Regions from separate parts of the Streptomyces sp. NPDC048416 genome, predicted to be linked through region 1. Evidence: riboswitches for the same ligand, from Rfam matches in the RefSeq annotation. Region 1 holds a riboswitch; the other holds the start of a gene.
The links. A riboswitch is a leader RNA that binds a small molecule or an ion and turns the genes downstream of it on or off. The one in region 1 is predicted to bind cyclic di-AMP.

Region 2: linked by a shared signal. The riboswitch ahead of ACGFW5_RS11465 (M23 family metallopeptidase) and the one ahead of ACGFW5_RS29110 (transglycosylase family protein) in region 1 are both predicted to bind cyclic di-AMP.

The regions. Positions count from the first base shown of each region.
Region 1 covers NZ_JBICXU010000031.1:36,118-40,324, reverse strand. The annotation lists gene ACGFW5_RS29120 (cytochrome P450) at 1-60, shown strand, start outside; gene ACGFW5_RS29115 (transglycosylase family protein) at 179-1,237, shown strand; cyclic di-AMP (ydaO/yuaA leader) riboswitch at 1,495-1,665, shown strand; gene ACGFW5_RS29110 (transglycosylase family protein) at 1,668-2,372, shown strand; gene eno (phosphopyruvate hydratase) at 2,631-3,917, shown strand.
Region 2 covers NZ_JBICXU010000006.1:313,039-317,245, forward strand. The annotation lists gene ACGFW5_RS11460 (PP2C family protein-serine/threonine phosphatase) at 209-1,330, shown strand; cyclic di-AMP (ydaO/yuaA leader) riboswitch at 1,589-1,759, shown strand; gene ACGFW5_RS11465 (M23 family metallopeptidase) at 1,769-2,929, shown strand; gene ACGFW5_RS11470 (aldo/keto reductase) at 3,163-4,107, shown strand; gene ACGFW5_RS11475 (PrsW family glutamic-type intramembrane protease) at 4,113-4,207, opposite strand, start outside.

The DNA.
Region 1 (4,207 bases):
CGCACCCTGCCGGTCGAGTTCACACCGCCCGCGGACAACCGGAATTCCGCCGTCACCTGACACACCGTCAAGACTGTGACTTTTACGTGATCGCGGTGCCATCGACTTGTGACAGGCGTTCGAGTACGGCTACGTTCACCGTTCATTCGGCTCAGCAGTCACACGGAAGGCCTTCTTCATGCGCTCCGGGAATGGACGGCATCGTCGACCCCGCCAGGCACCCGCCCTCGTCGTAGCGGCAGGAGTGACCGGGTCCGCCATCGCGCTGCCCCTGCTCGCCGCGACCGGCGCGAGCGCCGCGGACGCCGGCACCTGGAACCAGGTCGCCTCCTGCGAGTCCGGCGGAATGTGGAGCGCCGACTTCGGCAACGGTCTGTACGGCGGGCTCCAGCTCTCGCAGGCCACCTGGGAGGTGTACGGCGGCAACGAGTACGCCCAGCGCGCCGACCTCGCGAGCCGGGCGCAGCAGATAGCCGTCGCCGAGAACGTGCTCACGGCCAAGGGCCCGAGCGCCTTCGCGAGCTGTGGCACCAGCGCCGGGCTCGCCAAGGGCGGCGGCTCGGCGAACGTCGATCCGGGCGTGCCGGACGCGCCGGACGGAACGGCGTCGTCCCTGCCGTCCATCCCGGGCGTCCCCACCGCCCCCGCGACCGGGACGCCCGACGCCACACCGACGCAGGACGGCACCGGCCAGGCCACGCCGTCCACGGACGCATCGAAGCCGAGCGGGCCGGCCAAGTCCGCCACCCCGTCCGCCTCCACGTCGGCGAGCCCCGGCAAGCACCGCGGGACGCCGGCGCCGGAGGAGAGCACGGGCGCCACCGCGCCGCAGACGCCGCCCGCCCGGACCGGCTCCGCCGCCGAGAACGGCGCGGGCGACTCGACGGACGGCCGCGACGCGGGACGGCACGCCTCGCGAGGTGACGGCGCCTCACGCGAGACGGGCAACACGCCTGCGGCGAGCGGCGCCTACACCGTCCGGCCCGGCGACAACCTCTCGGTCATCGCCGACGCGAACAAGGTCCAGGGCGGCTGGCCCGCGCTCTACCACGCCAACGAGCAGCTGATCGGCACCGACCCCAACCTGATCCTGCCTGGCCAGAGCCTGGACCTGAAGGACGTGACGGCCGCCAGGGCGACCCCGGGCGCCACCTCGGCGACCCCGGACGCCACCTCGGGCTCCGCCCCGGCCACCACGGCGGACTCCACCCCGAACTCCACCCCGAAACAGGGTTAGTTCGAGGGCGTATGTCCGTTCTGTGCAAGTGAGACATGGGTCTCTTCGCCTCAACTGGCGTGTCCTGTCTGCCCGGTCCGTCCGTCCCGCCCCTCACCTGCGGAAACATCCCTTCTGTAACCGCAAGTAAGGGGGATTTCTCCCCGATGTGCGTCTTTGAACATTGGCGGGGCGTGTGTTTTCGTCGGACTCGCTCGTCACCGCGAGCCCCGTCAGCCGAGCACGCCGAATCCTGCCGTCGGCCGATGGGAACAGTCGACGCTTATGCGCCGTAGGCAGGAGCGGGGGACCCAAGGTAAGTGCCGGGCCCGGCAGTTCGACAGGACTGCCGAGAACGGCTTGGGGTGAAGACGGGCGCATCGACGCTCGGCCGGGCAGCTCACGCCCGAACCCGACAGCTCACCTCGCAGGCGTCGGTGAGGAGAACTCCATGCTGCTTTCCGGCAAGGGCAAGCACCGCCGCCCGTCCAAGGCCGTCCGTGTCGCCACGCTGGCCGGTGTCACCGGTGCCGCTGTCGCCGCCCCGCTGATGGCGGCCGGCTCCGCCAGCGCCGCCTCCGTGCAGACCTGGGACGCCGTCGCCCAGTGCGAGTCCGGCGGCAACTGGTCCATCAACACCGGCAACGGTTACTACGGTGGCCTCCAGTTCTCGAACTCCTCCTGGGCCGCCGCCGGCGGCACCCAGTACGCCTCGCGCGCCGACCTGGCCACCAAGGGTCAGCAGATAGCCGCCGCCGAGAAGCTGCTCGCCATCCAGGGCCCGGGTGCCTGGTCCTGCGCCGGCGCCGGCAACTTGACGTCGGGTGGCGCCAAGGCCGACGTGGACACCTCCGGCTCGTCCTCTTCCTCCTCGAAGGCCGCCAAGCCCTCGAAGCCGAAGAAGCAGGCCCAGCCGCAGCAGAAGTCGCAGAAGTCCGAGCGCACCGAGTCCGCGCCGGCCAGCCGCAGCGAGCAGCGCAGCGAGCCGGTCAAGCAGGGCGACGGCGAGTACACGGTCAAGTCCGGCGACACCCTCGGCACCATCGCGAACGCCAACGGCGTCAAGGGCGGCTGGGAGAAGGTGTTCGACCTGAACAAGGACATCGTCAAGGACGCGAACCTGATCTTCCCGGGCCAGAAGCTCCACCTCGGCTGAGTCCGGCCGACCCCCAGGCCGCCCCGGCCCGGCGCGCGTTCCCCCGTACGCGCCGGGCCGGGGCTTCGCCGTTACCGGGCAGTAGTGTTGTGGTCCTTTGCCCGGGAATCCAGGCCATTGGGCCCTTTTTCGTCCCAGGACGCGGGCACCCGGCCGGTCTGGGCCCCGGAGCCGGTTAGGCTCTTGTCGCAAGGCGAAGCGACCCCGCATGTCCCTTGCACTGCTTGCGTCACATCTAGCGTCACATCCCAGAAGGAGATGCTCGTGCCGTCCATCGACGTCGTCGTAGCCCGGGAAATCCTGGACTCCCGAGGCAACCCCACGGTCGAGGTCGAGGTCGGCCTCGACGACGGCAGCACCGGCCGTGCTGCCGTCCCGTCGGGCGCCTCCACCGGTGCCTTCGAGGCCATCGAGCTTCGTGACGGCGACCCCAACCGCTACGGCGGCAAGGGTGTCGAGAAGGCCGTCCTCGCCGTCATCGAGCAGATCGGCCCGGAGCTCGTCGGCTACGACGCCACCGAGCAGCGCCTGATCGACCAGGCCATGTTCGACCTGGACGCCACGGACAACAAGGGCTCGCTCGGCGCCAACGCCATCCTCGGCGTCTCGCTCGCCGTCGCGCACGCCGCCTCCGAGGCCAGCGACCTGCCGCTGTTCCGTTACCTCGGCGGCCCCAACGCGCACCTGCTGCCCGTCCCGATGATGAACATCCTCAACGGTGGGTCGCACGCCGACTCCAACGTCGACATCCAGGAGTTCATGATCGCCCCGATCGGCGCGGAGTCCTTCTCCGAGGCCCTTCGCTGGGGTGCCGAGGTCTACCACACGCTCAAGGGCGTCCTGAAGCGCAAGGGCCTGTCCACCGGCCTCGGCGACGAGGGCGGCTTCGCGCCGAACCTGGAGTCCAACCGCGCCGCCCTCGACCTCATCCTTGAGGCCATCAAGGAAGCCGGTTACGCCCCGGGCAAGGACATCGCGCTCGCGCTCGACGTCGCCGCCTCGGAGTTCTACAAGGACGGCACGTACGAGTTCGAGGGCAAGTCCCGCTCGGCCGCCGAGATGACCGAGTACTACGAGGAGCTTGTCTCCGCGTACCCGCTGGTCTCCATCGAGGACCCGCTGTACGAGGACGACTGGGCCGGCTGGAACACCATCACCTCGCGTCTGGGTGCCAAGGTCCAGATCGTCGGTGACGACCTGTTCGTCACCAACCCCGAGCGCCTGGCCCGCGGCATCGAGGAGGGCTCCGCCAACGCCCTGCTCGTCAAGGTCAACCAGATCGGTTCGCTGACCGAGACCCTGGACGCCGTCGAGCTGGCCCAGCGCAACGGCTTCAAGTGCATGATGTCCCACCGCTCGGGCGAGACCGAGGACGTCACCATCGCCGACCTCGCCGTCGCGGTGAACTGCGGCCAGATCAAGACCGGCGCCCCGGCCCGCTCGGACCGCGTCGCCAAGTACAACCAGCTCCTGCGCATCGAGGAGATCCTGGACGACGCCGCGGTCTACGCCGGCCGCTCCGCGTTCCCGCGCTTCAAGGGCTGAGCAGCATCACCGGCTGAGCAGCGTCACCGGCTGAGCAGCATCAACGGCTGACGCCCTAGGGGGTGTCTGGTGGATCATGGCCGGGGGTGCGGCGCCTGGCACGGCACCTCGCGGCGTTGCCGAAACGCCCCGATAGCTCCGCTATCACGACGTTCCGGCGCCTTGCGATGCACCGCACCAGGCGCCGCGCCCTGACCGACCCTGATCCACCAGACACCCCCTAGCCAGTCGTCCGTACGTCCCCGGCCGCGGTCCCGTACCGTGTCCGGGGACGTACGTGTGTGACGGGG
Region 2 (4,207 bases), on a different contig from region 1:
TGGTGAACCGTGCGAGCCGACGAGCCCTGGTGGACCGTGCGGGCCGAGCCCCTGGTGGACCGCCCGGGCCGAGCCCTGGTGAACCGTGCGGGCCGGCCCCGAGCGGGCGGGGTTCGTGCCCCCGCGCCCGTACTGATCCGCCGCGCCCGACGCCCCGCTTGGGCGCGTCCGAGTCGACGTCGGGGCCGGGACGGGGCAGTCTGGACGGGTGCGGCAGCGAGCAGAAGGCGACGGGCGCCTGGTACGGGCGCTACCCGTACTCCTCGTCGTCGTCGGCTTCGCCTTCGACGCCTCGACCCCGCCCGACCTGACGGCCGCCGCCCTCTTCGCGGGCGCCCCGGTCGCCGCGGCCCCGTTCTACTCGGGCCGTGGCACCGCCGCCGTCGGCATGGGCTCGGTGCTCGCCGTCGTGCTGCTCTGGTTCATACACGACCTCCCCAACCTCGGCGAAGGCGCCAGCGAGCTGTTCACCGTGCTCACGGTCGGCGCGCTCGCCCTCGTCATCAACAGCATCCTGCGCCGCAGTGGTGAACGGCTCGCATCGGCCCGTGTCATCGCCGAGACCGCGCAGCGCGCCGTGCTGCCCACGCCCGCGTCCCGCATCGGTGGCCTGCACGTCGCCGCGCGGTACGAGGCGGCGCAGGCGGACGCGTTCATCGGCGGAGACCTCTTCGCCGTGCAGGACACCCCGTACGGGGTCCGGCTCATCGTCGGCGACGTCCGCGGCAAGGGGCTCCAGGCGGTCGAGGCCGTCGCCGTGGTGATCGGGGCGTTCCGGGAGGCGGCCGAGCAGGAGTCCTCCCTGGAGGCGGTGACCCAGCGCCTGGAGCGGGCGCTGGCCCGCGAGGGCACCCGGCGCGACCGGCTCGACGCGGTCGAGGGGTTCACCACGGCGCTGCTCGCCGAGATCCCGCGCGGCGACGGCACCGTACGCACGGTGAACCGGGGCCATCCCGAGCCGTTCCTGCTGCACCCGGACGGATCCCTGGACGCGATCGTGCCGGCCGAACCCGCACTGCCGCTCGGCATGTCGGACCTCGGCGTGTGGCCGGACCGGGCCGAGCTGCGCCCCTTCCCGCCCGGTTCGACGCTGCTCCTTTACACCGACGGGCTCTCCGAGGCGCGCGACGCCCAGGGCATCTTCTACAACCCCGGCGCACGGCTGCGCGGCGCGATCTTCCCCGGCCCGGACGAGGTCCTGGACGCGCTCGTCGACGACGTACGCCGCTACACGGGCGGCGGCGCGAGCGACGACATGGCGCTGCTCGCGGTGGCCCGCCCGGCCGAGGGCCAGCCCGAGCGGCGGCGCACGGTCCGGATCGTGAAGTAGGGCCGCCGCCGTGGCGCGGGGTCACGGTGGGTGCGCGAAGGGTCTCCCTGCGCATAACAATTGACACTCCGTCAGAATGCGGGTGCGGCGGGTGTGGCTCCGAGGGGGCGTGAACTCGACCGGTTTGCCCCGGCAGTGGGCGCTAAGTCCGGGCCATGGCCGTTAACGATCAGTGGGGAACGGCTTGGAATCAACCCCCGCCTTCTATTAACGTTCGATAACGCAGCGCGGTCGTACCAGCCGTCGCCAAGGCGGCACCGTGCGCATGCGCCGAATCCCGCAAGGGAGCCGGGGGACCACCAACTTGGGGCGAATCGGGCATCCGCCATGGGCGCTCGTAGGAGACCTTCCTGCTCCGAACCCTCCTCCAGGGCCCTAACGGCCTAGGGACCCCCACCGCTGACCCGGTAGGCGAGAAGGAAGGAAAGGAGCGCCTTCGTGGCGTCCAACGACCCTGCTCTCGACACTCCCCTGCCTCCTGGGGCCGCGCTCTACGGGGACGCGCCCGGCGAGGACGAGAGCTGGGAGGAGTGGGACCCGACCGAGGAGTCCGTACGCGCGGTTCGCGGCCGGCACCGGGTGGCCAAGCAGCGCGGCGGCCTCGCCCGCAGCTCCACCGTCCTCGGCGTGGGGGTCATCGCGGCGGTCGGCGCGGGCGGCATGGCCACCGCGCAGAGCAAACCGCCCGTCTCCATATCCCTGCCCGACTCCCTCGCGGGGAGCCTGCCCGACCTCGGCTCGCTGCCGGGCGTCGGCGCACTCCTCTCGCACGGCGGTACGGGAGCGGACGCGCACGGCGGTACGGGAGCGGACGCGCACGGCGGTACGGGAGTGGACGCGCACGGGGACGCCTCCAAAACCGCGGCCGCCGAGGCCGACCGGAAGATCGCCGCTGCGCCGCTGAGCATGGCCGGGCTCTCCACCAGCGAGGCCGAAGGGGGCGCCACCGACGCCGGGGAGGCACTGCGCGCCCGGATCCTCCAGCAGGCCGGGCAGCAGAAGGCCGCGGCCGTCGCCGAGGCGAAGGCCGCCGCGGAGAAGGCGGCGGCCCAGAAGGCCGCGGCCGAGGCGAAGGCCAAGCAGGAGGCCGCCAAGGTCCAGGCCGCCGCCGAGGCCGCGAAGGCCGCCGCCGAGAAGAAGGCGGCCGAGGAGGCCGCGGCGAAGAAGGCGGAACAGGCGCGGCTGGCGGAGCTGGCCGCCGAATACTCCCTGCCGGTGGGCTCGTACACGATCACCTCCACGTTCGGCGAGGCCGGCTCGATGTGGTCGTCCGGCCACCACACCGGCCTCGACTTCGCCGCGCCCACGGGCACCCCGCTCAAGGCGATCCACTCCGGGACGGTCAAGTCGGCGGGGTGGGCGGGGGCGTACGGGTACCGGACGGTCATCACGCTCGAGGACGGGAGCGAGCTCTGGTACTGCCACCAGTCGTCGATCGCCGTCGGCGCGGGGCAGAAGGTGACGACGGGGGAGGTCGTGGGGCGGGTCGGTGCGACGGGGAACGTGACGGGGCCGCATCTGCACCTTGAGGTGCATGCGCCTTCCGGTACGGGGATCGATCCGATGACCTGGCTTCGGTCCAAGGGGCTCAAGCCGTGACGGTGTGACGGTGTGACGCCGGTGCGGGTGCCGTCGGTGCCGGTGCCGGTGCCGGCGCCGGTGCGGGTGCCGGTGCCAGTGCCGGTGCGGGTCGTGGGTGGCTTGGCTGTCTCGCAGTTCCTCGCGCCCCCGAATCCCCGTCGCTTTTCCCGTTGTTCCGCGTGTCTCTGGAGGGGCTGCCAGGAGAGGGCGAGGCGCGGAATACCTGGCCCCGTGCGGGAGTTGCTGTCGCCATGACCTCTCTTCGTGCGCTCGGCAGCTCCGATCTCTCCGTGTTTCCCCTCGCCCTCGGCGGCAACGTGTTCGGCTGGACCGCCGACCAGGACCAGTCGTTCGCCGTCCTGGACGCCTACACCGCCGGTGGGGGCAACTTCGTGGACACCGCCGACGCCTACTCCAAGTGGGCCCCCGGCAACTCCGGCGGCGAGTCCGAGACGATCATCGGGAAGTGGCTGGCCGCGCGCGGCAACCGGGCCGACGTGGTCATCGCCACCAAGGTCGGCGCCCACCCCCGTTACGAAGGGCTGGCCGCGACCACGATCAAGGCCGCCGCCGAGGAGTCCCTGCGCAGGCTCGGCACGGACTACATCGACCTGTACTACACACACTTCGACGACACCTCCGTGCCCGTCGAGGAGATCGTCACCGCGCTCGACCAGCTGGTGCGCGACGGCAAGGTCCGCGCGATCGCCGCCTCCAACATCACCCCCGAGCGGCTGCGGGAGTCCCTGGACTTCTCCGACCGCGAGGGCCTGGCCAAGTACGTGGCGCTCCAGCCGCACTACAACCTGGTCTCCCGCGGCACCTACGAGGGCGTGCTCCAGGACACCGCCTCGCGCGCGGGTCTGGCCGCCGTGCCCTACTTCGCACTCGCCTCCGGCTTCCTCACCGGCAAGTACCGTCCGGGCCAGGCCGTGGACAGCGCGCGGGCGACGGGCGCGGGCAAGCATCTGGAGACCGAGCGGGGCCGCAAGGTGCTGGCCGCGCTCGACCGGATCGCCCAGGAACGCGACGCCGAGATCGCCACGGTGGCGCTGGCCTGGCTCGCCGCGCGACCCACCGTCGCCGCGCCCATCGCGTCGGCCCGCACCGTCGAGCAGGTCCCGGCGCTGCTCGCGGTCGCCGACCTGGAGCTCACCGACGCGCAGCTCTCGGAACTGACCGCCGCGTCAGCGTAGCCGCGTCAGCGTAGATAGGGGTTGTGGGGGCCGCGCCGCGCCGGGTCCCCGGCCGGGCCCGGCTGCCCGTACGGGGCGTACTGCGGGTGCGGGGCGTGCT